Regions from separate parts of the Microbispora sp. CSR-4 genome, predicted to be linked through region 2. Evidence: riboswitches for the same ligand, from Rfam matches in the RefSeq annotation. Region 2 holds a riboswitch; each other region holds the start of a gene.
The links. Region 2 has a riboswitch for cyclic di-AMP ahead of FLV34_RS06935 (C40 family peptidase). Riboswitches for the same ligand answer to the same signal wherever they lie in the genome.

Region 1 (7,030 bases), on a different contig from region 2:
GTACCCTTAAAAGAAGACAGGAACATGGGAGTGTCTCGCAGATCTTGCCGTGGGAGGGCGGTCCGGTGGGCGCGCCGTGAGGCTCACGCCTCGGGGACGCCGGATATCGGGACGTTCTCGCATTCGGGGGCGACAGCACCGCGAGGCGCCGCCGGGGCGACCCCAGTGGGCAGAAGATCTGTAGGACACGGCCGAGGAGCGACGAGATGAGTTCAGCCGGAGAAGGCCTGTCTCGTCCGTTGCCCGAGCAGGTCCGTTTACACGTGGTGGAGGTCGCCGCGCAGGTGCTGGGCTCGATGCCCGCCGCGGCCGTGCCGCCGCCGTTGCGCAACATCGCCAGGTTCGACCCGCGCAAGCGCGCCCGTCTTGGCAGCGCGCCGATCGCGGCCCAGCTGGAAAACGACAAGGAGTTCCGCGAGCGGGTGGCCGAGGCGGTGGAGACCGCCTGGCCCGAGCTGGTGGGGAGCCTGGCCGAGGGCACGGTGCCCCCGGCGGCCGAGCCGGTGCTGGTCGCGGCGGCGGCCTACCTGACCCGCCCGCCCGGCTGGCCGGACCTGGTCGAGCAGGCGCGGACCGACCTTGAGCAGGCCGCCGCCGCGGGCACCCAGCGGGAGCAGGCGGAGACGCGGCTGCGCGAGCAGCTCGCGGCGCAGCGTGCCTCCGCCAAGGAGGAGATCGACCGGGTGCGCGAGCAGCTCAAGGCCGCCCGCGCGGAGAACTCCGACCTGCGGCGCAAGCTGCACGACGCCCGCGAGCGGGTCAAGGCCGCCGAGACCAGGGCGGCCGAGCTGGAGGCCGAGACGGCCGAGGCGCGTGCCAGGGCCGCGAGCGCCAACGGCGCGGCCGAGACCGAGCTGCGCCGGCTCAAGGAGCGCCTGGCGGACGCCGAGCGCCAGCTCGAGGCCAGCCGCAGGGCCGCCCGCGAGGGCCGCAGCATCGAGGACGCCCGGGTGCGGGTGCTGCTTGACGCGCTCCAGGACGCCGCCTCCGGGCTGCGCAAGGAGCTCGGCCTGCCCACGACGATCAGCAGGCCGGCCGACTACGTGAACGCGGTGGTGCCCGGCGAGCCGGGCGTGACGGCCGTGCCCGCGCGGGCGCTGGCCAACGACGACCCGCAGCTTCTCGACCAGCTCCTGGCCATCCCTCACCTGCATCTGATCGTCGACGGTTACAACGTGACCAAGACCGGTTATCCGTCGCTGACCCTCGCCGACCAGCGGGCCCGGCTGCTGACCGGGCTCGGCGGGCTCGCCGTGCAGACGCGGGCGGAGGTGACGTGCGTGTTCGACGGCGCCGAGCTGAACGGGCCCGTCCAGGTGTCCGCGCCGCGCGGGGTGCGGGTGATGTTCAGCGCGCCCGGGGAGATCGCCGACGACCTCATCCGCACGCTGGTGCGGGCGGAGCCGCCGGGGCGGGCCATCGCGGTCGTCTCCTCCGACCGGGAGGTGGCCGAGTCGGTGCGCCGCATGGGCGCCCGGCCGGTGCCCTCGATCCTGCTGCTGCGCCGTCTCGGCCGCGGTTGACGCGTCCCGCGCACGCCCCGGACCTGCGACGTCACAGTAGGTGACGACTGCCGCGAATACCTGCGAATAGGTTGAAGCTTCAAGATCGCCTAGATAGAGTCGCGCCGCAGGTTTCGTCGATCAAAGAGGTTTATCCTCAAGGGGGCTCAGTGCGAGGGCGTGTGCCGGTGGCCGCCGGTCTGGCCGCCGTGGTCCTGCTCACTCCGATGACGGGCGCGCAGGCGGATCCGAAGCCCACTGTCGCGCAGGTGAAAGCGAAGCTGAGCAAGCTCAACGCGCAGGCCGACCAGCTCGTGGACCGTTATAACGCGGCCAACGAGAAGTGGAAGAAGGCCCGGCAGAAGTACCTCACGATCAACGAGGACTACAAGAAGCAGAACGCCCGGGTCGAGGAGTTACGCTCCGGGCTGGTCTCGATGGCCGTCAGCAGCTACCAGGTCGGCGACATGGGGTCGTGGGGCGGCGTCTTCTACAGCTCCAACCCCGACGCCATGCTCAGCGGCCTCGCCACGCTCAACCACATGTCGGCCGAGCGGGCCGGGCGGCTCAAGGCGTACGAGGGCGCCATCAAGGACCTCAAGAACCGCCGCAACCAGAGCAAGCAGGTCTACAAGGAGGCCGCCGACGTCAAGGACGAGCTGGCGGACGAGAAGGAGAAGGTCGACAAGCTCGTCCGGGAGCAGATGAAGCTGCTGCGCTCGCTCGGGACGTTCAACCCCGGCAACCCCAACAGCGCCGGCGTCGTCTACAACGGGCCGGCGTCCGGCAACGCGCTGGCCGCCCTCCAGTTCGCCTACAAGCAGATCGGCAAGCCCTACCGCTACGGGGGCACCGGACCGGGCGCCTGGGACTGCTCCGGGCTCGTGCAGGCCGCGTGGGCGGCGGCGGGCGTCCGGCTGCCCCGGACGAGCTACGAGCAGTGGGCCTGGGGCGCGAGCCGCCGGGTCTCGCTCGACGACCTCCAGCCGGGCGACCTGCTCTGGCACGCCGGATACGGGCACGTCGGCATCTACGCCGGCGACGGGAAGGTCGTTCATGCCCCGCAGACCGGCGATGTTGTGAAAGTCGTCACACTCGCCGAGTATCACGCGATCGGAGCCGTGCGCCCCTGACGGTCCCGCCGTCTCCGTGACGATCTGTGACTGACGCGGCAAATGTGACCCCATCGGCGCTTGTTGTGCAAATTGTGGGCAGGGTCACATTTGGCGCATTCGCGGTGTGGGTAAGCTGCGATTTCTTCTCCGCGGCCTTCGTTATGCGACCTTTATCCGGCTGGAGCGCTTTGCCGAACGCCGCGAGTCCTGGGTAGCTTCTGGGCCGCGGCGAGCACGCCTCGCCGCCGTGCGTCCCGGTCCGGCCGGCCGGTCGCAGTCATCCAGCGGCATCGGCGTCCTTCATCACCCTCCCCCGTGGGATCCCCCCGACGCCGATGGCCAGCCGAGTCCGTGCAGTCAGGAGGCACGGAGCCGGGGAACCACCGACCTTCACGCGAAGGTCCGGGGTGAATCGGCGCATCGCGCGCCGTAGGGCGACTTCCCCGCCCGAACCCGTCAGCTAACCCGGTAGGCGTGAGCGGAAGACCCGAGGAGAGATCCTGTCTACCACCCCCAGTCTGTCCCGTCTTGCCCGAATTGCCGTTAGTGGTGCCGCGTTGACGGCATCCGTAGGTGTCGCTGGAGCACATCCGGCGGCGGCAGCCGGCACGGCGGCCGACCCGGCGGCCGACCCGGCGACGGTCACGGTCGTCACGACGGCCACGGCGACGAAGACGGCCACCAAGACGGCCACGAAGACGGCCACGAAGACGGGCGCCGAGGAGAGCGCGAAGACCGCCGCCCGCAACGCCGCCGCGAAGAAGCGGACCAAGAGGCACACCGCCAAGCGGAAGATCAGCAGGGCCTCGCTCCAGCGGGCCAGGGCCCGGCGCGCGGTGAAGGCCGCCGAGAAGCAGATCGGCGACCCCTACCGCTACGGAGCCACGGGACCGGGCGCGTTCGACTGCTCGGGCCTGGTCCAGTACGCCTGGCGCAAGGCCGGCGTACGGCTGCCGCGCACGACGTGGTCCATCCGCAGCGCGGTCAGGAAGAAGGTGTCCTGGGGGCACTTCGAGCCCGGTGACCTCATCTTCACCAGCGGCGGCGGCCACGTCGGCATGTACGTCGGGCACAACAGGATGATCCACGCCCCGCACAGCGGCACGCGGGTCAGGATCGACAAGCTGGACGCCTACCGGAGGAGCACCTTCGTGGGTGCCGTCCGGCCGGGCGTCTGACGGGCACCGGTCACCAAGCCCCCTCGACCGGCGCCGTCCTTACGGCCCCGTCCACCTCGCCGAGGTGGGCGGGGCCGTGACATGCGCTGGCTACCATGCACGGCGTGACTGTCACGAGCGGCGTGCCCGCGTGCGCGCCGGGCGTGCGTGCCGGAGCCGGCCGGAGCCGGCCCGGACCCGCCGGGGCCACTCCCCGCCGGATCGCGGCCGTGGCCGTCGCGCTGGCCGCGCTGCTGGCCGGGCCCGCCGCCGCGGCGCCGCCCGACCCGCTGCGCGCCCTGCGGCTCGACGCCCGCGCCGCCGTACGCGAGCATCCCGGCATGTGGACCGGCGCCTCGGTCGCCCGCGGCGAGCGCGCCGTCGTCGTCGGGTCGCCCCGGCCGCTGGTCGCCGAGATCGCCGCGCTGGCCGGCCGCGCGGGCAGTACGGTCACGAGGGTCTGGGGCGGGCTCGGCGGCGCGGTGGTCCTGGTGCCGCGCACCGAGGAGCAGGCCGCCGTGCTGGCCGCGCCGGCGAAGGTGGACGGCCTGGCGGCCGTCGCCACCGGCGACCGGGTGATCGTGCAGCCGGCCGCGTTCGCCCGCCTGTCCGCGACCGGCCGCCTGGTCGTCATGACCCACGAGCTGACGCACGTCGCGACCGCCGGCCGCCGCACGGTGCCGATGTGGCTCATGGAGGGCTTCGCCGACTACGTGGGCTACCTGGACAGCGGGCTGCCGGTCCGTACGGTCGCCGCCGAGCTGGCCGCCGACGTCGCGGCCGGGAGGGCGGCGCTCGGCGGCCTGCCGGGGCCCGCCGACTTCGCCGCCAGGCCCGCCCAGGCGTACGAGGAGGCGTGGCTCGCCTGCCGCTACATCGCGGCCCGGTTCGGCGAGCCGAGGCTGGTCGCCCTCTATCGCGCCGCGCTGCGCGAGGAGATCGGCGCCGCCCTGCGGGAGGAGCTCGGGCTGACCGCCGGCGACCTGACCCGCGCCTGGCGGTCGTGGTCGCGCGAGCAGCTCGCCCGGACCTGATCGTCCGACCGCGACGACCCGGCCGGGACTGCGACAATGCGTTCTCGGGCGGCGCGGGGGGACCGCGTGATCACGCCGGCAGCGGGGGTGAGGATGACGAAGCGGACGCTGATCGTCACGAACGACTTCCCGCCCAGACCGGGCGGCATCCAGGCGTTCGTGCACGGCCTCGCCGTGCGCAGGCCGCCCGGCTCCGTGGTCGTGTACGCCCCGCGCTGGAAGGGGTGTGAGGAGTTCGACGCCCGCCAGCCGTACGAGGTGGTCCGGCATCCCTCCTCGCTGATGCTGCCGACCCGCGCGGTGGCGCGACGGGCGGCGGCGCTGGTGGAGGACGGCGCGACCGTCGTCTTCGGCGCGGCGGCGCCGCTGGGGCTGCTGGCTCCCGGCCTGCGCGCCGCGGGCGCGGGCCGCATCGTCATGCTCACCCACGGGCACGAGGCGTCGTGGGCCCGCCTGCCGGGCGCGCGCGCCCTGCTGCGCCGCATCGGGGCGGGGGCCGACATCGTGACCTATCTCGGCGAGTACACCCGCCGCCGGATCGCCCGGGTCGTGCCCGCCTCCCGGCTCGTACGGCTCGCGCCCGGCGTGGACACGACCCTCTATCGTCCGGGGGCGGGCGGCGACCGGATCCGCGCGTCCCTCGGCCTGGGCGACCGGCCGGTGGTCGTGTGCGTCTCCCGGCTGGTGCCGCGCAAGGGCCAGGACGTGCTGCTGCGGGCCTGGCCGCTCGTTCTGCGGCGGGTTCCCGGCGCGGTCCTGCTGCTGGTCGGCGGCGGCCCGCTGCGGCGGTCGCTGGAACGGACGGCGGCGGGGGCCGGCCTGCGCGGCTCGGTGGTCGTCACCGGGTCCGTGCCCTGGGCGTCCCTCCCGGCCTACTACGACGCGGGCGACGTGTTCGCCATGCCCTGCCGCAGCAGGTTCGGCGGGCTCGACGTGGAGGGCCTCGGCATCGTCTATCTGGAGGCGTCGGCCACCGGGCTGCCCGTGGTCGCGGGCTCCTCCGGGGGCGCCCCCGACGCCGTACGGCACGGCGAGACGGGCCTGGTGGTCGACGGCACGTCGCACACGGCGGTGGCCGCCGCGGTGGGCGATCTGCTGGCCGACCCCGCCCGCGCCCGCGCGATGGGCGAGCGGGGCCGGGCCTGGATCGAGGAGGAGTGGCGCTGGGACCTCGTCGCGGCCCGGTTCGCCGCGCTGCTGTGAGGCAGCCTCAGCCGGTGGGCACGGCCCGCTGTATGGCTGCCTCAGCCGGGAGCATGCCCGCTTTGTGGCTGCCTCAGCCGGGAGCACGCCCGCTGTGCGGCCGCCTCGTGGGCACGCCCGCGAGGTCGTTCCGGCCGGTCAGGGCTTGCGGCCCACGCCGCCGGCGACGCAGATGCCGCCGAGGTCGAGGGGGTAGCTCACGGGCTTCTCGGGACGCCACTCGGGCACGTGCACCACGCCGGGCTCGATCAGTTCGAGGCCGTCGAAGAACCGCACGATCTCGGGCATGTCGCGGGCGCGGCCGGTGCCCAGCATCTGCAGCAGCACCGCCTCCAGCTCGCGCATCTCCGGCGCGCAGGAGCAGAAGTGGGTGAGCTGCATGTAGCTGCCGGGTGCCAGGCGGGCCTTGTAGGTGTCCACGAGGCCGTCGGGGTCCTCCTCGTCGGCGAGGTGGTGGACCACGGCGACCAGCAGCAGGCCGATGGGGCGGGAGAAGTCGAGGAAGCCATCGACCTCGGGGTGGCCGAGGATCACCTCGGGCTCGCGCATGTCCGCGGTGATCACGCGGGTGCGCTTGTCGGTCTGCAGGATCGCCCGCGCGTGGGCCAGCACGATGGGGTCGTTGTCCACGTAGACGACCTTCGCGGCGGGATCGATCCGCTGCGCGACCGAGTGGGTGTTGTCCATCGTGGGCAGGCCCGAGCCGATGTCGAGGAACTGGTCGATGCCCTGCTCGGCCATGTACTTCACGCCGCGGAACAGCATGGCCCGGTTGTTGCGGGCGCCCTCGCCGCGGTCGGGGAAGTGCCGCATGCCCTCCGTGGCGACCGCGCGGTCCACCGCGAAGTTGTCCTTGCCGCCGAGGAACGCGTCGTACACCCGCGCGATGCTGGGCTTCGTGGTGTCGATCTCCGGGGGGAGGTAGTCGGGATCGCGGTGCGTCCAGTTCCATCTGCCGGCTCTGTCGCTCATCGCCCGCCCCTCTCCAGACAATGATCATGGATGCGCTTGGAGCATAA
Region 2 (7,030 bases):
CTGCGGCGATGGACGAGTACGTCACCGGCCCCGCCCTCGGCGATCGTTCGGGGGTGGCCGGAGCCGTGGAGCTCGCACGCGCGGCGCGGTCCGAGGCGCCCGCGTCGTGGTGACGCTTTCTGAGACGTGCGGGGAGACGCCCCGCGCGATGGATTCGGAGGTTCTTCTGATGGCTCCACGGGGGCGGCGAGACGGCACGCCCGGACCGGAGGCCCGGTCCTGCGCGCACGAGGTGCTCGCCGGGGGACGGCGACGTGACCGGGGACGGCGACGTGACGGGGGAATCGCGTGAACGGCGTCGCGGAACCGGTGCGGGGCGAGCCCGCGCGCTGGACGCGGCGGCACCTCGCCGCGCCGGTCGGCGGCCCGGCGACGACGGCGCCGGTCATCGGCCTTCCCGCGCCGCCGCGCGTGCTGCCCCACGACGACGTCTGGGATCTGTGGCCGATCCAGGAGGAGGACGGCTCGACGACCGTGGTCGGGGGCCGCGAGTTGTGGATCGCGCTCGCCGCGCCCGCCCTCGGCCACCCCGAGGAGCGTCACGACCACGCCCGTCTCCGGCTGCTCGGCAGGGACGCCGGCGGCTGGACCGACCTCGGCCACGTCTTCGCCGACGGCGCCTCGCCGGGCAGCCGCGAATGGTCGGGATCGACGGTCCGCAGACCGGACGGCACGGTGTCGGTGTTCTACACGGCCGCCGGCCGCCGAGGTGAGGCCCGCCCGACGTTCACCCAGACCGTCGTGGAGGCCCGCGCCCGGCTGGTGACCGACGGCGGCCGGATCCTGCTCGACCCGGCCGCCGAGCACCGGGAGGTCCTCCGTTCGGACGGCGTGACCTACCTGCCGGCCGACGACATCGAGGGCGGACCCGGGCGCATCAAGGCGTTCCGCGATCCCGGCTGGTTCCGCGACCCCGCCGACGGACGCGAATATCTGCTCGTCGCCGCGTCCGTCGCGGCGTCACCCGGCGCGGGCCACGCCTTCATGGGCGCGGTGGCCCTCGCCGCGGCGACGCCGGGCGGCTGGTCGCTGCGGCCGCCCCTCCTCGTGGCCGACGGAGTCAACCACGAGATCGAACGGCCCCACATCGTGGTGCACGGGTCGTCGTACTACCTGTTCTTCTGCACGCAGCGGCAGTCGTTCCACCCGAGGGGAAGCGCCCCCACCGGGCTCTACGGCTTCGTCGCGCCCACCCTCGCCGGGCCGTACACGCCGCTGAACGGCTCGGGGCTCGTGCTGGCCAATCCGGCGGAAGAGCCCGACCAGGCGTACGCCTGGCTGGTCCTGCCCGACCTGAAGGTCGTGAGCTTTCTCAACTACCGCTCCATCGGAGGGCCGGATCCGTGGACGGCCGGGCCCGGCGCGGCGCGGGCCGCCTTCGGCGGGACGATCGCGCCGGTGCTCGAACTCACCCTGCGCGAGGACGCCACCTCCGTGGTCGTTCCCGCGTCGGCGGGAGCCGTCAGCGGGGGAACCTCGCGATTGCCTCCGGGGGGACGGGGGTGAAGAAGTTGACCAGGTTGCCGTCGGGGTCGCGGAGCAGGAGCGACCGGTTGCCCCACGGCATCGTGGTGGGCTCCTGGACGAACTCCTCGACGTGGCCGGTCAGGCTCCGGTGCACGCCGTCCACGTCGTCGACGAGGAACTCGACGATCACGCTGTGGTCGGCGGACGGCCGGGCGGCGCCGGGTGCGAAGAGCGGGACGGTGCGGGTGCTGCCGATCGCGAGGGTCGCGGAGGCGGTCTTGATCTCGGCGAATTCCGCGCTCGCCCAGCGTGCCCGCACGCCCGTGGCCCGCTCGTAGAAGCCCGCGAGGCGCGCGACGTCGTCGGTGATGATGCGGATCGACACGAAGTCCATGGTGATCTCCCTGGTTCCCGGGTTGTTCGTCCCGGGAACACTAGGGCGGATACCGGACAGAAACCGCCCAGTATTGTCACTAGATTGTGTGACGTGGCCCGACCGACTCATCGCGTTCTCACGCTGCTGGAGCTCCTGCAGTCGGGCGGCACGCGGACGATGGCCGAGCTCGCCGACCGGCTCGGCGTCGACGAGCGCACCGTGCGGCGATATGTGGACCACCTGATCGACCTCGATGTGCCCGTCGAGTCGGTGCGCGGCCGATACGGCGGCTATCGCCTCGCCCCCGGATATCGCATGCCCCCGCTCATGCTGAGCGACGACGAGGCGCTCGCCGTGCTGCTCGGCCTGGTCGCCGGTCGCCGCGCGGGGCTGACGACGGCGGCGGGCACGGCGAGCGAGACGGCGGCGGCCAAGATCCGGCGCGTTCTGCCCGAGCGGCTCGCCTGCAGGCTCGACACCGTGCTCGAATCCCTCGCCTTCACGGCCCCGCCCGGCGAGTCCGCCGTTCCCGAGACCGCCGTGTTGCTCTGCGTCGCCGACGCGGTGCGCCATCACCGGCCGATCTCGATCAGGTATACCGCCGCCGATGGTCGGCGCAGCGAGCGCACGCTGCATCCGTACGGGCTCGTCGCCCATTCGGGCCGGTGGTACGTCACGGGCGCGGATCCGGAGATCGGCGAGGACCGGACCTTCCGGCTGGACCGCATCGCGGACGCGAGGACGCTGCCCGGCTCGTTCGAGCCGCCCGCCGGGTTCGATCCGGCGCAGCACGTCCTGGCCGGATTCGCCACGGCTCGATATCGGTACGACGTGGTGCTGCGGATCCAGGGGACGGTCGAGCAGATCCGCGCCCGGCTTCCCGCCGCCGTCGCGACCCTGGCGGATTCCGGGGACGAGGGCTGGCTCCGCGTCGAGGTGCGCGCGGAGCGGCTCGACTGGCTGCCTCCGGTGCTCGCCTCACTCGACCGGCCGTTCGTCATCGAGCGGCCGGACGAGCTGCGCGACCGTGTCGCGGCGCTCGCGGACCGGCTCGCGGCTTCCGCCCGCAGGACCGCAGAGTGACTGCGGGCGGGTGACGGCGGGCGGGTGACTGCGGGCTAAGCGCTGGTCGCCGGCGAACCGGCCGCGTGCAGATGGCGGTCGATCGCGGCGAAGGTGGCCGCCGGCTGTTCGATGTGCGGCAGGTGACCGGCCTCCGGGATCACCTCCAGCCGGCCGTTGGCGAAGGCGCCGGCGTAGGCGGCTCCGTAGGCGGGGGTGACGATCCGGTCGCTCTCCCCCCACACCAGGAGCGCGGGCACGTCGACGTGCCGCAACCGGCGGAGCAGTTTGGGATCGTGCATGTAGGGGTCGCCCGCCAGCGTGCGCATGGTGGCCATGTCGGCCGCCCGGGCTGCGAGCTGGTCGGCGGGGACGCCGGCCGGGTCGACGTAGAAGCGCTGCGAGTCGTGCCAGGCGTATTCGGCCACGCCGCGCGCGTCCAGGGCGAAGAAGTCGCGGATCGGCTCGCCGGGGACGTCCACGCCCACGGCGTCGACCAGCACCAGCCCGGTGATGATCCCCGCCGTGTCGCGTACGGCCATCTCGGCGGCGGTCCAGCCGCCGAGGGAGGAGCCGGCGACGAGAACGTCGCGCAACCCCAGGCGATGCAGGCAGTGCAGGTAGGCGAGGGCGAGGTCGTCGATGCCGGTGAGCCACGGGGGACGGTCGGTGCCGTCCCAGCCGGGATGCACGGGCGTCAGGGTGTGTGCCGTCCGGGAGAGGTGCCCGGCGAGCCCGGCGATCGTGGCGGGGCCGCCGCCGCCGTGCAGGATCAGGGCCGGTCTGCCGGTGCCGGCCTCCGACATGGTGAGGGACAGGTCGCGATCTGCAACAACTCGGGCGGGCGGTCAAACAGGTCCAATATCGGCAGCACCGGGCCCTGGAGAGCGGGCTGTCGGCGATCGGCGCGACGCTCGCCCAGTGGGACGCCCTCCGGGCGATCAGCCGTACCCCCGGGGCGTCGGCCCGGGAGCTGGCCGCGGCGACGTTCCAGACCGAGCAGGCCTTCGGCACCCTCGCCGGGCGGCTCGTGGCCCAGGGATGGATCGAACGCAGGCCCGGGCACGGCAGGCGCATCGAGCACCATCTCACCCCTTCCGGCGAGCGGGTCCTGGAAGCCGGGCGCAAGGTCGCCGACGAGGTGCTCGCCAGGTGCTACACCGCCCTGCCGGACGCGGACCGCGCGACCCTGCTGGCCCTGCTCCGGCGCCTCGTCGTGGAGGACGCGTAGCCTCCGGCCACGCCCTCGGCGGAGATGCGCTGCGCGGCGGCGCGTCTCCACCGAGGGCGTCCCGGGTCAGACGCCGGGGCGTACGGCGGTGAGGAAGCTGCCCCTCCAATAGGCGTTGAGCCTGTCGACACTGACCACCGCGCCGCTGTGGGGGGCGCTGATCACCTTCCTGTGCCCGAGATACATGCCCACGTGGCCGCCGCCACTGGTGAAGATGAGGTCGCCGGGCTTGAGGTGCGACAGCGAGACCCTCTTCTTGGCGTGCCTGAGCATCGCCCACGTCGTACGCGGGAGCTTGACGCCGGCCTTGCGCCAGGCGAACTGGACCAGCCCGGAGCAGTCGAACGCTCCTGGGCCCGTGGCGCCCCACACGTACGGGTCGCCGAGCTGCTTCTTCGCCACCTTGATGGCGCGCTCGGCCTTCTCCTGCTGGAGAGCCGCCTTGGTGAGCTTCCTCGTGGCGGAGTTCTCGGCCACGGGCGCGGGATGCAGGGGGGTGGTCGTTGTGGGGGGCACGGGCGGGATGACCGCCGAGGTGAGGGCGGGGGCGGGGGCGGGGGCCGGGGGTGGGGATGTCACCGTCGCGGACGCGGCGGCTGCGGGGAGTGCGCTCAATGCTCCGGCCGACGCGGTGAGCGCCGCGCTACCGATCGTGACGCAGGCGATGCGGAGCAGAGTGGTGGAGTTGGTGGACAGGAGGATCTCTCCCTTTGGTCTTCCGCTTGCGCCTACCGGGTTAGCTGACGGATTCGGGCAGGGAAGATCGCCCTACGGCGCCGGCGCGCCGATTCACCCCAGACCTTCGTCGAAGGTCGATTGGTTCCCCGGCTCCGAGCCTCCTAGCGGCTCGGATTCGGCATCACCGGCGCCCAGGGGGGCGGAGAGGCGGGGCGACGGCGACTGTGGATGGTCGAACCCGGCGGGGCCGGGTTCGTAACGACGAGGTCACGTGGATCCCGCCGATGGGCAAGGAAACTACCAAGAGCCCCATATCTCCGCAAAGAGCATCAAAAGGATAAGAAGCGCATAAAAGGGATCAACTGCGCGAAGTTGCAGGTCAGAGTGCATCTGCGGAAGAGATGTGGCGCTGGTCACACTCGTCCCATGGCGGGCCTGACCTGCGGAGGAAGGCGAGTAAGCCCTGGCGGCGGCGTACATCCTGACCCTGGAGGCCTTCGGCCCCTCGGCTGCCCGCCTGTGGTCCGGGGGGCGTTGATCGTCGCTTGCGCCGCCCGGCTGCCGCCCTGCACGAGCGGGCGTGACCTGCCGGATGGCTAGTTCGTACGCCAGAAGGCGCCGTTGGCGGAGGGGTCGTCGGGGTCGCCCTGCGGCGCGGTGAACCCGGCGCCCCACAGCGTCGTCGTCCCGGGCCTGCGCGCGATCGAGAACAGGGCGGCGTCGGTGCCGGCCTTCCGGGGGATCGGGGTGCTCCGCCACGTCGAACCCGTGACATGCCACAGGGTGGAGTTCCAGTCGCTCTGCACGATCCACACGCCGCCCGCGCCGTCGGGCTCCACCTCCGTGTACGGCTGGGCGTTGACGGCGCCGACCGAGGCGGTCCACGAGCGGCCGTTCCAGTGCATGACCAGGGGGCGGTCGTAGATCTTGTCGTCGCCCTGGTCGTCGGCGCCCTCCCAGCTCACGCCGCCGACGGCCCACACGTTGCGGGGGCCGAGGACGGCGATGTCGGTGAGCACCGCGGCGGCGTCGCGAGCGGGCAGTTTGATCGCGGGGGTGGGCACCAGCGCCCAGGACTTCCCGTTCCACCGCATGATCGCGGGACGGGTGCCCTTGGCCCCCGCCGCCCAGACGTCACCGGCCTTGTACGCGTCGACGGCGGCGGCGTGGGCCGGCAGCGGGACGCTCCGCCACGACGACCCGTTCCAGTGCCTGGCCGAGGCCGAGGAGTCGGCGACCGCCCAGACGTCCTTCGCGCCCGTGCCGTCGGCGTCCGTCGTGGAGAAGCCGCTGCCGAGCGAGAAGGTGGTCCATGTCCGGCCGTTCCACCGGCTCGCCTTCCCCGGGCCGAAGACCCACACGTTCTTGTCCGAGCCGGCGGTCACGGCCGTCAGCTCGTACGACGGGCTGCCGGGGAGCACCTTCCACGATCGGCCGTCGAACCGCTCGACCAGGCCCCGCCGCGTGCCGTTCACGACCCGGTGGCCGGCCGCCCACACCGACCCGTTGCCGAGGACCGTCACGTCGTCGAGCACGTCGTCCCCGGGCAGGGTGTTCACCTTGGCCAGCCGCCACGTGGGCGCGGTCTCCCCGGCCTGGCCGCCCTGGTGGGCCGCTCCCGAGGCCGCCGCGGCCGGCAGGAACGCCAGCCCGATCGCCGATATGCCCGAGACGAGTACGGTGCGCACGATGCTTCCCCTTCCGCTCACCAGTACGACGTTTGACCGAGGGGAGTCGTTCACACGTCGCGGAAGGGCCGGAGTCACTTCTTCTCCGTCCACGGCTCGTACGCGTCGTCACCGGGGAGCACCCAGATCTTCGCGTCGGGCCTGACCAGGCTCCGCACCCGCGTCACCACGCCGGTCGTCTTCGAGACCCGGTAGACCGTCACTCCGGTTTCGGTCTTCGACCGGACGACCAGGTGTCCCGCCTTGTCGAAGTCGAGGTCGTCGATCCGCCGCCCGCGCGGGAGCCGTACGGTCACGGTGCGGCTCGCCTTGCCGGTGCGCAGGTCGACCAGGCGCAGCGTGCGCGACTTCGGCCACGAGCCGACCGGCTCCGCCGCCGTGACGTGGTCGTTCGCCAGGGCCGTCGCCCACAGCCGCGTCTTCGACCGCAGGCGGGTGCGCAGCCCCCGGTCGAACACCGTCATCCGGCCGTCTTCCCCTTGCATCAGCAGCCGCGCGCCGTCCGGGCTGAATCCCGCGAAGTTCCAG
Region 3 (7,030 bases), on a different contig from region 2:
AACGCCGTACGGAAGAGAGACCGGTACTCCTCAGCATCGATGGTCTGGTCGTCATCGGTGTCGGTGACGTCGAACAGTACCTCGGCGATCCTGATGAGCGCCGGGCCGGCCAGGGCGGCGGAGGCCGCGGCGTACTCGTGGCCGGTGATGCGTCCGTCGCCGTCGGTGTCCAGCTCCTGCTGCAGCTCCCGCCACCAGTCGGCGAAGGCCGCGAACAGGCGGTCCTCGTCCTGAGTCTCCAGGTCGAGGCGGGTGGCGATCTCCCTGGCCATCGCGGCGAGGTCGGGCCAGTCGAGGTGGCCGTCGCCGGTCTGGTCGAGGACCTCGGAGAAGAACCGCGCGGCGGATCGTACGGCGGAGCCCCCGGCGGCGGCCGCGGAGGTGGTGGCGGTGCCGGCCGCCTCCGGGCCGGGTGTGAGGAGGCGCAGGAGCGCCCCCGCCTTGGGAGCCTGCCCCCGTAGGGGTCCATGAGGGTGAGGAACGACTGGAACTCGGCGTACAGCCTTTCCAGGACCGGACCGTCGAGGGACTCGCCGCTCAACCGGCACATCGTGACCGTGGACTCGAACAGCGTCGCCACCACCCAGGCGCGCGCCTCGGAGTCCGCGGCGTTGAACGGGCGGCCCTCGGCGTCGGTGCCGGTGATGCGCGCGTGGAGGCGGTTGAGCCGGGCCGCCTCCCGCTGCCGCACCCGGATGTCGGGGTCCACCATGCGCTGCGCGCTGAGCACGGTGTTGCGCAGCCGGCGCCACGGGTGCGCGACGAAGGTCGAGTTGGTGATCAGCGCCGCGCCGATCTGCGGGTGCGCGGCCTCCAGGACGATGGCCCGGGTCGCCACCAGCCCCCAGCGCGTCTGCCGGGTCAGCTCGTGGAGCATGGATCCCGGTGCTGCGTCACTCATCGACGTCCCTTTCCTGTCGGTGTCGGTGCCGAGACCGGTGCCGAGACCGGTGCCGAGATCGGTGTCGGTGTGGCGCCGAACCGGCGGTGGCGCCGCCGGTAGATCTCCAGGCACTCCCAGAAGTGCCCGGCACGGAAGTCGGGCCACAGCACCCGGGGGGAAGACCCATTCGGCGTACGCCACCTGCCAGAGCATGAGGTTGGAGATGCGCTGTTCGCCGGAGGTGCGGATGACGAGGTCGACCTCCGGCATGTCGGGGTGGGGCAGACGACGGGCGAAACTCTCCTCGGTGACCTGCTCGGGCGGCACGCCGTCGCGGATCAGCGACCTGGCGGCCTCGACGATGTCGCGGCGGCCGCCGTGGTCGAACGCCACCGTCAACGTCATCCGCCGGTTGTCGCGGGTCAGCGCCATGAGGTCGGCGATGTCCCTGGCCAGTGCGGGCGGGATCCGCGGGTCGGCGGCTCCGAGGAACCGGCAGCGGATCCCCCGTGTGTGCAGTGACAGGGCGTGTTTGCGTACGGCGCGGCGCACCAGTCGCAGCAGGACGTCGACCTCGGTGGCGGGGCGCCGCCAGTTCTCGGTGGAGAACGCGTAGAGGCTCAGCCACTCGACGCCCGCCGAGTATGCCGCCTCTATGACATCGATCACAGCGGCCTCGGCCGCCCGATGCCCCTCGGTGTGGGGCAGGGACCGCTGCGCGGCCCACCTGCCGTTCCCGTCCATGACGCACGCCACATGACGGGGGACGCTTCTCACCCTCACGGCGACGAGGCTTGCACAGTCGGTGAGAGATCGACTACTTACCGTTGTTAGCCACGGCCCTTACTTCGAGCGGGTCCGGACCAGGTGCTGCCGCGTTGTGCCAGGTAAAGGCGTGTTTTGTCCTGTTTACACCATTCTGGTGGATTGTGTACCTTTAGGGCACACGGTATGGGGTAACGACCCGCCTCCGGCGACCCATCCCTTGCCGTGTCGTTGCCCGGTCCGCGTGGTCGCATGACCGCGCGGCCGCCGAATCCGCGTCATGTGGAGCCGGGGACCCACTCTCTTTGGGGTGAATCGGAGCGCAGGCCCCCAGATGCGCCCGTAGGGCACTTCCTGCCCGAACCCGTCAGCTAACCCGGTAGGCGGCATGGAAGCAAGGAGTCAACCTCGTCATGTCCACCCATCGGCTCTCCCTCGGGGGCCGGCACTCGCGCCGGCGCCTGCGCTCCGCCCTCGCGGCGGCGACCCTCGCGGTCTCGGCCGCCACGGCCGGCATCACCGCGGCCGTGGCTCTGCCCGCCGCCCCGGCGTACGCGAACCCGCACACGTACGGTCAGGACGTCTCCGGTTACGAGGCCGACCACGACTGGATGAACAGCCGCGCGCAGTTCGGCTTCATCAAGGCCACCGAGGGGACCGACTGGGTCGACTCGTCCTTCCCCCGGCACTGGCGGGAGCTGGCCAAGAAGGGCATCGTCCGCGGCGCCTACCACTACGGCCACCCCTCCAACGACCCCATCGCCGAGGCCGACCACTTCCTCAGCGTGGTGAACTCGCAGCCGAGCAAGCCCGGCGACATCCTGGTCCTCGACCTGGAGACCGCGGACGGCGAGTCCGTCGAGCAGGTCAACAAGTGGGCCAAGACCTGGCTGGAGTATGTGACGGCCAAGACCGGCACCAGGCCGATGTTCTACAGCGGGTGGAACTTCGCCAACAAGTACGGCCGCGGCCTCGGCCAGTACCCGCTGTGGGTGGCCCACTACAGCAAGGCGCCCGGCGACATCACGCCGCCCGCCGACTGGAAGACCTGGGCCATCCACCAGTACACCGATGAGCCCATCGACCAGAACGTCTCCTCGCTGACGCCCGCCCAGCTGCGCGCGCTCGGCCGCCGATAACGCCGCCGGCAGCGCCGCCGACAGCCCGGCGTCCCCCCGGGGCGGATCGCCCGCCCCGGGGGGACGCGCCGGGAGCCGTACCGGCCTCAGACCACCGCGCCGGAGTCGTCGCGGCGTACGGGCCTGACCCGGGGCGCGGCGGGAGCCGGCGGCGCCTGGCCGGAGCGCCGCTCCAGCGCGATCGCCACCGGCCCGGCCACGAACGACGACGACAGCGTGCCGGCGACGATGCCGATCAGGAGGGCGACGGCGAAGTCGCGCAGCGAGTCGCCGCCGAACACCGCAAGCGCCGCCAGGATGAACAGCGCCCCGAGCCCGGTGTTGACCGTGCGCGGCGCGGTCTGCAGGATCGCGGCGTTCACCACCCGGCCGAACGGCTCGCGGCGGCGCACCGGCCACAGCTCGCGCACCCGGTCGAACAGCACGACCTTGTCGTTGACCGAATAACCGATGATCGTGAGCATCGCCGCCAGGAACACCCCGTCGATCGGCCTGCCCATCCAGGCGAACGCGCCGACGACGACGGCCGCGTCCACGAACAGCGCCGCCACGGCCGCCGTGCCGAACGTCCACCGGAACCGGAACGCCAGATAGACGAGCTGTGCGGCGAGCGCGACAGCGAGCGCGATGATCGCGTTGCGGCGCAGCTCCTCGCCCAGGCTCGGCCCGATCAGCTCGTCGCGCTGCTTGGCGACCTCGCCCACGCGCCGGTCGAGCGCCTCCTCCATGCGGACCACGTCGTCGGCGCTGATCTGCCCGGTGCGCACCGAGAGCGCGTCCTCCGACCGCTGCACGACGGCCGAGGGGAACCCGGCGTCCGCCACCGCCTGCCTGGCCGCCGCGACGTCCACGGGCCTGCTCGTGCCGAACTCCACGATCCGGCCGCCGGTGAACTCGACGCCGTAGTTGAGGCCGCGGGTGACCAGGCCCGCGCCCGCGACCACGAGCAGCCCGGCCGCGACGGCGAGCCACAGCCGCCCGCGCCGCATCAGGTCCGGGTCGCGCCGCGTCAGCCACGTCCTGACCCGGCCGATCGAGCCGATGCCGGACGCCCGCGGGCCGATCCTGCCGATCAGCGCGGCGGTGAGCACCCGGGTGATCAGCATGGCCGAGACCAGCGAGGCCAGCACGCCGATGGCCAGCGTCACGCCGAAGCCCTTCACCGGCCCCGAGGCCAGCCAGAACAGCAGCCCGGCGGCGAGCAGGGTGGTGATGCCGGAGTCGGCGATCGCGCTCCAGGCGTTCTTGAAGCCCCGGTCGAGTGCCGCCTTGAGGCCCCGCCGGGGCGCGTCGCCGAACTCCTCTCTGGCCCGTTCGAAGACCAGCACGTTGGCGTCCACCGCCATGCCGATCGCCAGGACGAACCCGGCCAGGCCGGGCAGCGTGAGCGTGGCCCCCATGGCCACGAGCCCGGCGTACGAGATCAGGCCGTAGCAGGCGAGCGCGACCGCGGCCAGCACGCCCACCAGCCGGTAGACCATGCCGATGAACACCGCGGTCAGGATCACCCCGGCGACGCCGGCCTTGGCGCTCGCCGCGATGGCGTCGGCGCCGAGGGTCGGGCCGACCGTACGCTGCTCGACCAGCTCAAGCGGCACCGGAAGCGAGCCGCCCTTGATCAGCACCGCGAGGTTCTGCGCCTCCTGCGGGGTGAACGACCCGGTGATCTGCGTGGTGCCGCCGCCGATCCCCACCCCGCAGGCGATCGACTCGTCCACCTGCGGCGAGGAGATGATCTCGTTGTCGAGGACGATGGCGACGCGGCGCTTGTGGTCGCCGAGCGGCGCGCAGGCCGCCTCGCCGGTCAGCTTCCGCCAGGGACCGGGTTCCTTGAAATCGATCGTGACGAACCAGCCCGGCCCCGCCTGGGGGTCGCTGCGCGCGGCGGCGTCGGCGACACCGGCCCCGCTGAGCGCGACCGGCCCGAGCTTCAGCTTCCGGCCGCTCTCGTCCGCGATCGCGTCCGTGTCACCCTCCTCGGCGGCGCTCAGCACCGGATGGAAGTTGAGCTGGGCGGTCTTGCCGATGACCGCGGCGGCCTCGCGCGGGTCGAGCACGCCGGGCAGTTCGACGATGATCCGCTTCTCGCCGGAGCGGACCAGGGTGGGATCGACGACTCCGAGGGCGTCCGCCCGGCGCCGGAGCACGTCGAGGGCACGGTCGGCGGCGTCGGCGTCCGCCTTGACCGTGGGAGAGTCTCTCGTCTCGAAGACGAGCTGGGTGCCGCCGCGCAGGTCGAGGCCGAGGCGCGGCGCAATGGTGAGAGCGAGCAGCAGTGAGATCGCGATGACGGCGAGCGCCGCCACCGCGCGCCACAGGGGCGCACGGGACATGAAGCCTCCACAGGCGTACGAGTGGGACGAGTGAGAGCGGTCTCAGTACGCCGTGGAGGGAGGGGCGCGGGCCGCGGCGGCGCGACGCGTGCGCTGGGCGGGCGGGCCGTCGTGACGCGGACCGGCCCGGGTGACCCGGGTGCCGCCGCGCGGCACCGCGGGGTTGGGCAGCACGACCGGCCCGCCGGTGGCGCCGGAGCCGGCCCCGCCCGTCCGGACGCGGGCCGGATCACCCTGAGCCGGCCGCGTGGCGTGGGCAGGGGCGCAGACGCGCGTGCCCATGAGCCGTGTGTGCGTGAGCCGTGCCCCGTCACGCGCCGGTGCCGCCACGACGTGGCGGGCGGCGGGGAGATGAACCGTCCCCCACGCCGTCCCCCACGCCGGCGCGTGCGCCGACGCTGACGCCGGCGTGCCGCCGGAGGTCAGGAGGATCGCGTGCAGCAGGAGCAGCAGCGCGGCGGTCAGCCCACGTCGCACGACGGTCTCCCCCTCCCGCGTCCGCCCGGTCTTGCGGCCACCGTAGCCGGTTCCGGGCGAGCGTGCCCGCGGGAGACGGGCCCAGAAACGGGCACAGAAACGGGCACAGAACACGGGCGCAGGAAACGCGGATGACCGTTTCGCGAAGGTGGGTTATGGTCGGTCACATGGCGACCTTGCGACGTGGCACGTGCGGGTCCACCGCCTTCACGTTGGTGGTGGGCCTGCTGATGCTCGCCCTCGCACTGGTCGCCTCCACGCCCGCCTGGTATGGCGGCGATCCCGCCCAGCGCGCGCCGCAGGCCGCCGCCGAGGTGTGGACGCCGGGGGCGTGGACGCCGCAGTCGGCGACCCTGCCCACGAGCGCCGCCGGTGCCGAGCACCTGCCGTTCCCGTTCCGGCCGCGCGTCGCCGTGGCCGCGGCACCCGTAACCCCGCCGGGGCCCGCCCGGCATCACGAGGACATCGTCCTCAGCCCCCAGCAGACCGGTCATCGCACCGCCGGCTCGCGCAGCCCGCCACAGGCCATCTGAGACAAGCGCTGTAATCCGCGCCCTGTGACATGAGCGCTGTGACATGAGCGCTGTGACATGAGCGCTGCGACACGGGATTTCGCGTAGCCGCGCCCTGTCACGGGCGAAGCCTTCCCATCACCGTCGTACGCGGGCCGTTCCCGCGTACTCGTCTCGCGTACCGGCAGCCCCGGTACGCCGAAGGCGCGCGCCCGCGCGCCCACATCATCTTTCACCTGGAGTGATGCCGCCTATGGCAGAGATCAGGTCGCCGCGTCTCCTCATGGAGGAGTGCCGGCGGTATTCCGCGCAGATGTCCGAGCTGCGCACGCTGCTCGAGGAGCGGCTCCACGCCGCCGTGGGCGAGGCCGCCACGATCGAGGTCGCCGAGATCGAGGCGGCTCTGGAGCGGATGGAGCGCGGCCTCTACGGCACCTGCACCCGATGCGAGGCGTTCCTGCCGCTCGACCGGCTCCGGCGCATGCCGCACGTGCAGGTCTGCGCGTCATGCGCCGGAGAGACCCGGTTGTCGGCATGACGGCCCACAGTCGAGAACACTCGAAAGGACCTCGACGATGACCACCAGTGACGAGTTCACCGCGATCAGCGAGCCGCAGACGCAGGCCATGCGCGCGGACCTTGAAGAGCAGCTCCAGTGGCGGGAGGTGCAGCTGCGCGACCTGCGGGCCGCCGTCGACGGCGGCAACGACGACACCGCGAGGCTCGCCCTGCTCGCCGACGTCGCCGCCACCGAGCGGGCGGTCGCCGAGCTGCGCAGGGCGCTGGAGCGGATCGAGGAGGGCAGCTACGGCCGGTGCGCCGACTGCGCCGGGGCCATCCCGTTCGGCCGCCTGAAGATCCGGCCCCTGGCCCGGTATTGCATCGCCTGCCAGCGGCGCCACGAGACCCGGTGACCCGGCG
Region 4 (7,030 bases), on a different contig from region 2:
AGCGACGTGCTCCGCTCCTCGGTGGTCGTCATGGTCCTCGTCGGCGCCGTCGCGGTGGTGGTGGGCTACCTGGTGGCCGACCGCGCGCTGCGCCCGCTCGACCGGGTGACCGAGACCGCGCAGCGGCTGTCGGAGAGCACGCTGCACGAGCGGATCGCGCTGCGCGGCCCCCAGGACGAGGTCAAGCGGCTCGCCGACACCTTCGACGCGATGCTCGACCGGCTGCACCGGGTGTTCGACGCCCAGCGCCGGTTCATCGCCAACGCCTCCCACGAGCTGCGCACCCCGCTGGCGATCAACCGTACGGTGCTGGAGGTGTCGCTGGAGGAGCCGGCGGCCTCGGAGGACCTCAAGGCGCTGGCCCGCGCGCTGCTCGGCACCAACGCGAGGTATGAGCGGCTGATCGAGGGCCTGCTCATGCTGGCGCAGTCGGAGCAGGAGGTGACCGCGCGCAAGCCGGTCGACCTGCGGCAGGTCGTCCGTACGGCGATGGAGCAGATCGACCTGCAGCCGCGCCGCAGGAAGGTCATCGTGCACGAGGACCTGTGCCCGGTGGTCGCGCACGGCGATCCGCTGTTCCTCGAACGCTGTGTGTTCAACCTGCTGGAGAACGCGATCAAGTACAACGTGCGGGACGGGGAGGTCTGGGTCCGCTTGCGGGAGGACGAGGCGGGGGTGAGCGTGACGGTGGAGAACACCGGGCCGCCGGTTCCGCCGTACGAGGTGGACGACCTGTTCGAGCCGTTCCGCCGGCTCGGGGGCGACCGGGTCCGCTCCGCCCGCGGGGCGGGCCTGGGCCTGTCGATCGTCCGGGCCATCGCGGTGGCACACGGCGGCGGGGTGGAGGCGCTGGCCCGGCCCGAGGGCGGCCTGGTGGTGACCGTACGCCTGCCGAAGTAAGCCGTGCGGCCGTGCGCGCCGTGACCCCGCGGGTCGCTCAGGCCTGGTCGCGGGTCAGGGCCAGCAGTTCGCGCAGCATGTCCTCCGCGAGGGCGGCGAGGGAGCGCTGCTCGTCCTCGCGGAGCCACTGAACGAAAGCGATCTTGAACACGGTGACGCCCGACTCCGCCGCCAGGGTGGCCGCGGGCTCGTCCACGCCTCGCGCGCGCAGGGCGCCCGCGACCGCCTCGGCGAGGGTGGCGAGCTTGTGCCGCTCGCGTTCCTGCAGCGCGGGGTTCTGGTCGATCACGGACTGCCGGGTTCGCGAATGATGCCGGCGCTCGTCCGGGAAGAAGGACGTCGCGGACCGCAGGGCGCAGGCGACGATCTCGATCGGCGACGCGTCCGGCGGCGCGGCCTCCACACCGGCGAGGAACGCCTGGGTGAACAGGTGCTGGTTGTGGAAGAGGACCTCGCGCTTGTCGCTGAAGTGGCGGTAGAAGGTGCGCTCGGTCAGGCCGACGGACTGTGCGATGTCCGTGGCGGTCGTCTGCTCGAACCCGTGGGTCGCGAACAGTTCGAGCGCGGCCTCCTGCAGCCGCTCGGCGGCCCCGGGCGCCCAACGCGTCATGCGATCAAGTGTAGTGATGACGGCCACGAAGGAGTACCGTGATGTCTGTGACTGACGTCAGTCACAGACATCAGTTTTTCGGGAAGTCGCTCCGCCCTGCCGGCGGTGCGCCGAAGGAGATTCCTCATGCGTGTTTTCGTCACCGGAGCCTCCGGATGGATCGGCTCCGCGGTGACCGATGAGCTGCTCGCCGCCGGTCACGAGGTCATCGGACTGGCGAGGTCGGACGCGTCCGCCGCCGCCCTGGAGGGCAAGGGGGCCCGGGTCCGCCGCGGCGACCTCGACGATCTCGACGGCATCCGCCTGGGCGCCCGGGACGCCGACGCCGTCATCCATCTCGCGAACAAGCACGACTGGTCCGACCCGGCCGGCACGGCGGCGACCGAACGAGCCGCCGTGCAGACCATCGGCGAGGCGCTGGAGGGAACCGGTCGTCCGTTCCTGCTCGCCTCGGGACTCGCCGGTTTCGCCCCGGGCCGGCCCGCCACCGAGGACGACCCGTCGCCGTTCCACGGCCCCGATTCGCCCCGCGGCGGGAGCGAGAACCTGGCGCTGGAGTTCGTCGAGCGTGGCGTGCACACCGTGAGCCTGCGCTTCGCGCCGACCGTGCACGGCACCGGCGACCACGGCTTCATCGCGATCCTCGCCGCGATCGCCCGCGAGAAGGGCGTTTCGGGTTACCCGGGCGACGGCGCCAACCGCTGGTCCGCCGTGCACGTGCGCGACGCCGCCCGCATGGTCGCACTCGGCCTGGAGAAGGCGCCCGCGGGCGCGCGGCTGCACGCCGTCGCCGAGGAAGGCGTCCCGACCCGCGTGATCGCGGAGGCGATCGGCCGCGCGTTCGGCCTTCCCGTCGCCTCGATCGCCCCCGGAGACGTGCCGGACCACTTCGGGTGGATCGGCAACTTCTTCGGCATGGACCTCGCGGCGACCAGCACCGCGACGCGCACCCTCCTCGGGTGGACGCCCACCGGCCCGGCCCTCGTCGACGACCTCGACACGGGCGCGTACGCGATCTCCCGTTGACGACGCCGCGACCAAGGGCGCGTCAAGCGAGGCCGGGAGATTTTTCCGGGTCCCGGCGCGGGGGTAGCGCCCCCGCGCCGGGCCCGCGGCGGAGGGCGGGGCAGGGCGGGATCGCCGTCAGGGGCGGGGTCCCGCTGATCGGGGGCCGCCTCACCGTACCCTTGCCGTCCGCTTTGTACCGGACTTGACGGGTAAAATCCCTCTTGTAGTTACTTGACCGGTCTGACCTGGTCTATTAGCTTTTAGGCAGCTCAGGGCGCACTTGCTCATCTCAATGGTCAAGAAGCCCTCCTCAGACCGACGCGGCCGGCCATCCCGGCCTGCCGCCCGGCCGCCGAGTCCGCGTCCGCGCGGAGCCGGGGACCCACCTCTCCTGGGGTGAATCGGCATGCGTGCCGTAGGGCGACTTCCAGCCCGAACCCGTCAGCTAACCCGGTAGGTGGCATGGAAGTAAGGGAGAACGCCCCACCATGCACGTCTTCACCACTTGGGTCCGCGCTGCCCTCGCGGGCGGAGCCCTCGCCTCGGCCGTGCTGATCGCGGCGCCCGCGGCGCACGCGGACAACCCGGCGACCGGGAAGGGTCCGGCGACCGCGCAGTCCATGCCGGAGATCGCCGCCAGGCTGCCCAAGATCACCTCGGCCGACGTGCTGAAGCTGGCCAGGAGCCAGATCGGGATCAGCGAGAACGCCAAGGGCGGCGGCACCAAGTTCCAGGAGTGGTACATGTCCACGCCGCGCGCCCGCGAGACCCTCGCCCGCGACGGCGGCAAGCTCGCCGACTACCTCAACGCCCCCTGGTGCGACATGTTCGTGTCCTGGGTGGGCCAGCAGCTCGGCATCGGCCCGGTGATGGGCGCCGACGCGTACACCGTGAAGCACGCGCAGTGGTTCGCCGACCACGGCCGCTGGGGTCACACGCCCAAGCCGGGCGCGGTGGTGTTCTTCGCCTGGAGCGGCAGCAAGCACATCGACGACATCAACCACGTCGGGTTCGTCGTCAAGGACAACGGCGACGGAACGATCCAGACCATCGAGGGCAACACGGGCGACGGCGGCGCCGTCGAGGCCCGCACCCGTCCCACCTGGCAGGTGGCGGGATACGGCTACCCGATGTACCCCGGGGACCTGTCCGCCTCCTCCTGACGGACGGCCTTCTGGCGGACGATCCATCGTCGTTCCGACGACGGCCCACAAGCGCGCCGGTGATCCCGGCGCGCTTCGCCGTCCCGGCCGGGAGCGTACGGCTCCTGCCGAATTGACCTACGCGAGCGCGAGCTGCGAGCCTGACGGCATGCACGCGTTCGACGTCCTCGGCGATCCGGTGCGCCGCCGGATCCTGGAACTGCTCGCGGAGGGCGAGCGCCCCGCCGGGGAGATCGGCGCGATCGTGCAGGAGGAGTTCGGGATCTCCCAGCCCGGGGTGTCCCAGCACCTGCGCGTGCTGCGGGAGAGCGGTTTCGCGACGGTCCGGGCCGAGGGCACCCGGCGCCTTTACGCCGTCGACCCGGCGCCGCTCCGCGAGGTCGACACCTGGCTCGACCACTTCCGCCGCTTCTGGAACCAGCGCCTCGACGCCCTGGGCACCGAACTGGCCCGCGGCAGGCGCGAGCGCCGACTCCGGGACGACGCCCGTCCGTAAGCCGTGCGCGTGCAGATCGCCGCATTCTGCATTATTGGCTCAGAATCACCTGGTCGGCAGGAGTCACGCCGTGGTCATAGCGCTGCTGGGCGCTGGTTAGCGGAGCCGGCCGGGGAATCGGAGCCGCGACCGCGCTCGAGTTGGGCCGGCTCGGCTATCACGTGATAGTCAACTATCTGAGAGACGCCGACTCCGCGGAGCTGGTGGTCAAGCAGATCGGCGCCGCGCAGGCGGTACAGGCCGACGTGACCGACGAAGCCCAGGTGACCACGCTGGTGGACCGGGTGGTCGCCGAGCACGGGCGGATCGACGTGCTTGTGGGCAACGCCCACACCGCGGCGCCGCCTTTCGGCCCGCTGGAGCATGTGCCGTGGGAGGCGTTCGCAGCCAAGATCAGCGATGAGCTGGCCGGCATCTACCACCTGACCCGGCGGGTGCTGCCGGTCATGCGCCGGCGGCGGTCCGGCCGGATCGTCTACGTCTCCGCTACCGCGGCCGAGCTGATCATCGGCAGTGCCGCCCAGTCCACTGCCAAAGCCGCGGTGAACGCCTTCGCCCAGCAGATCGCCGGCGAGACCATACGGGACGGCATCACCGTCAATGCCGTCGCCCCTGGCGCGGTTCGTACCGATGCCACCGCTGAGGTGTTCACCGATGGCATCCGGCGCCACTTCGGTGACCGGTCGGTGACCGGCACGATGCTGCGGCCGCAGGATTTGGCTCGCCCGATCGCCGCGCTCGTGGACGGCGCGTTCGCCACGGTCACCGGCCAGGTGATCCGGGTCGATGGCGGATACGGGCTGCTGAGTCAGTTGCTGGACGGCCTACCGGCCCAGTTCTCCACGGCTTCGTGACCCTCAGAACAGGGAGTGCGGCTCAAACCCCAGGTTGATGACGTCGACCCAGGTCACAGCCCGGGGGAATACGCTGATGAGGCGGTCGCGCTCATGTCCGAGCTCCACCGGCCGACGGGCCTGCGGTTGTCGGCGGGCCTGCGCGCTTAGAGAGTTGCGGTACACCGTCGCCATTCCGATGGCGAACCCATCAGGTCGGCGACGGTGATCGCATGTGGCACGCGCACTGGTTCGGCCTGCTGTCGCGTGCTCAGCTTGGGCGAGCCTCGGGCCCGGACCGGCATTCGCGACAGGCCGAGGTCAGGCGCCGACGTAGGCCGCGAGGTGCTCGCCGGTGAGGGTGGAGCGGGCGGCGACGAGGTCGGCCGGGGTGCCTTCGAAGACGATCCGGCCGCCGTCGTGACCGGCGCCGGGGCCCAGGTCGATGATCCAGTCGGCGTGCGCCATGACCGCCTGGTGGTGCTCGATCACGATGACCGACTTGCCGGAGTCGACCAGCCGGTCGAGCAGCCCGAGCAGTTGCTCGACGTCGGCGAGGTGGAGACCGGCGGTCGGCTCGTCGAGGACGTAGACGCCGCCCTTGTCTGCCATGTGGGTGGCGAGCTTGAGCCGCTGCCGTTCGCCGCCGGACAGCGTGGTGAGCGGCTGGCCGAGGGTGAGGTAGCCGAGGCCGACGTCGGCGAGCCGGTCGAGGATGGCGCGCGCGGCGGGCGTGCGGGCCTCGCCGGAGCCGAAGAACTCCTGTGCCTCCGACACGGGCATCGCGAGCACCTCGCTGATGTCGCGCCCGCCGAGCTTGTGCTCCAGCACCGCCGCCTGGAACCGCTTCCCCTCGCACTCCTCGCAGGTGGTGGACACTCCGGCCATCATCGCCAGGTCGGTGTAGATCACGCCGGCGCCGTTGCAGGTGGGGCAGGCGCCCTCGGAGTTGGCGCTGAACAGCGCCGGCTTCACGCCGTTGGCCTTCGCGAACGCCTTGCGGATCGGGTCGAGCAGCCCGGTGTAGGTCGCCGGGTTGCTCCGCCGCGAGCCGCGGATGCCGCCCTGGTCGACCGACACCACGCCCGCGCCGGCCGGGACCGACCCGTGGATGAGCGAGCTCTTGCCCGACCCGGCGACTCCGGTGACGACGACGAGCACCCCGAGCGGGATGTCGACGTCGACGTCGCGCAGGTTGTTCGCCGTCGCGCCGCGGATCTCCAGGGTGCCGGTGGGCGTGCGCACCGTTTCCTTGAGGGCCGCCCGGTCGTCGAAATGGCGGCCGGTGACGGTGCCGCTGGCCCGCAGCCCCTCGACGGTGCCCTCGAAGCACACCGTGCCGCCCGCCGTGCCGGCGCCGGGGCCGAGGTCGACGACGTGGTCGGCGATCGCGATCATCTCCGGCTTGTGCTCCACGACCAGCACCGTGTTGCCCTTGTCCCGCAGCCGCAGCAGCAGGTCGTTCATCCGCTGGATGTCGTGAGGGTGCAGGCCAGTCGTGGGCTCGTCGAAGACGTAGGTGACGTCGGTGAGCGAGGAGCCGAGGTGGCGGATCATCTTGACGCGCTGCGCCTCGCCGCCCGACAGCGTGCCCGACGCCCGGTCGAGGGACAGGTAGCCCAGCCCGATCTCCACGAACGAGTCGAGAAGCTGCCGCAACGTGGCGAGCAGCGGCGCGACCGACGGCTCGTCGAGGTCGCGGATCCAGGCGGCCAGGTCGCTGATCTGCATCGCGCAGGCGTCGGCGATGCTGATGCCTTTGATCTTGGACGACCGCGCGGCCTCGCTGAGCCGGGTGCCGCCGCACTCGGGGCAGGTGGTGAACTTCACCGCCCGCTCCACGAACGCCCGGACGTGCGGCTGCAGCGCCTCCTTGTCCTTGGACAGCATCGACTTCTGGATGCGCGGGATCAGGCCCTCGTAGGTGAGGTTGATGTTGTCGACCTTGATCTTGGTCGGCTCCTTGTAGAGCAGGTCGTCGAGCTCGGTCCTGGTGAAGTCGCGGATCGGCTTGTCCGGG

Region 1: it holds a riboswitch for cyclic di-AMP, as region 2 does, so the genes downstream of both, FLV34_RS02180 (C40 family peptidase) here and FLV34_RS06935 (C40 family peptidase) in region 2, are expected to answer to the same signal.
Region 3: it holds a riboswitch for cyclic di-AMP, as region 2 does, so the genes downstream of both, FLV34_RS26765 (glycoside hydrolase family 25 protein) here and FLV34_RS06935 (C40 family peptidase) in region 2, are expected to answer to the same signal.
Region 4: it holds a riboswitch for cyclic di-AMP, as region 2 does, so the genes downstream of both, FLV34_RS32300 (CHAP domain-containing protein) here and FLV34_RS06935 (C40 family peptidase) in region 2, are expected to answer to the same signal.

The regions. Positions count from the first base shown of each region.
Region 1 covers NZ_VJVX01000001.1:462,097-469,126, reverse strand. Annotated here, with positions in the region: gene FLV34_RS02190 (NYN domain-containing protein) at 207-1,523, shown strand; gene FLV34_RS02185 (C40 family peptidase) at 1,673-2,635, shown strand; cyclic di-AMP (ydaO/yuaA leader) riboswitch at 2,949-3,103, shown strand; gene FLV34_RS02180 (C40 family peptidase) at 3,175-3,795, shown strand; gene FLV34_RS02175 (hypothetical protein) at 3,900-4,808, shown strand; gene FLV34_RS02170 (glycosyltransferase family 4 protein) at 4,902-6,011, shown strand; gene FLV34_RS02165 (SAM-dependent methyltransferase) at 6,150-6,983, opposite strand.
Region 2 covers NZ_VJVX01000005.1:22,661-29,690, forward strand. Annotated here, with positions in the region: gene FLV34_RS06905 (ROK family protein) at 1-113, shown strand, start outside; gene FLV34_RS06910 (glycoside hydrolase family 68 protein) at 289-1,506, shown strand; gene FLV34_RS06915 (VOC family protein) at 1,463-1,861, opposite strand; gene FLV34_RS06920 (YafY family protein) at 1,955-2,926, shown strand; gene FLV34_RS06925 (alpha/beta fold hydrolase) at 2,962-3,711, opposite strand; gene FLV34_RS06930 (MarR family winged helix-turn-helix transcriptional regulator) at 3,807-4,136, shown strand; gene FLV34_RS06935 (C40 family peptidase) at 4,203-4,652, opposite strand; cyclic di-AMP (ydaO/yuaA leader) riboswitch at 4,847-5,005, opposite strand; gene FLV34_RS06940 (hypothetical protein) at 5,411-6,502, opposite strand; gene FLV34_RS06945 (hypothetical protein) at 6,577-7,030, opposite strand, start outside.
Region 3 covers NZ_VJVX01000042.1:3,105-10,134, forward strand. Annotated here, with positions in the region: gene FLV34_RS42695 (hypothetical protein) at 1-272, opposite strand, end outside; partial or broken gene uppS (polyprenyl diphosphate synthase) at 527-1,627, opposite strand; cyclic di-AMP (ydaO/yuaA leader) riboswitch at 1,904-2,049, shown strand; gene FLV34_RS26765 (glycoside hydrolase family 25 protein) at 2,062-2,787, shown strand; gene secD (protein translocase subunit SecD) at 2,874-5,120, opposite strand; gene FLV34_RS26775 (hypothetical protein) at 5,163-5,597, opposite strand; gene FLV34_RS26780 (hypothetical protein) at 5,765-6,130, shown strand; gene FLV34_RS26785 (TraR/DksA C4-type zinc finger protein) at 6,363-6,647, shown strand; gene FLV34_RS26790 (TraR/DksA family transcriptional regulator) at 6,685-7,023, shown strand.
Region 4 covers NZ_VJVX01000059.1:11,975-19,004, reverse strand. Annotated here, with positions in the region: gene FLV34_RS32315 (cell wall metabolism sensor histidine kinase WalK) at 1-900, shown strand, start outside; gene FLV34_RS32310 (TetR/AcrR family transcriptional regulator) at 938-1,510, opposite strand; gene FLV34_RS32305 (SDR family oxidoreductase) at 1,637-2,536, shown strand; cyclic di-AMP (ydaO/yuaA leader) riboswitch at 2,859-2,992, shown strand; gene FLV34_RS32300 (CHAP domain-containing protein) at 3,007-3,681, shown strand; gene FLV34_RS32295 (helix-turn-helix transcriptional regulator) at 3,830-4,177, shown strand; gene FLV34_RS32290 (SDR family NAD(P)-dependent oxidoreductase) at 4,270-5,031, shown strand; gene FLV34_RS32285 (excinuclease ABC subunit UvrA) at 5,332-7,030, opposite strand, start outside.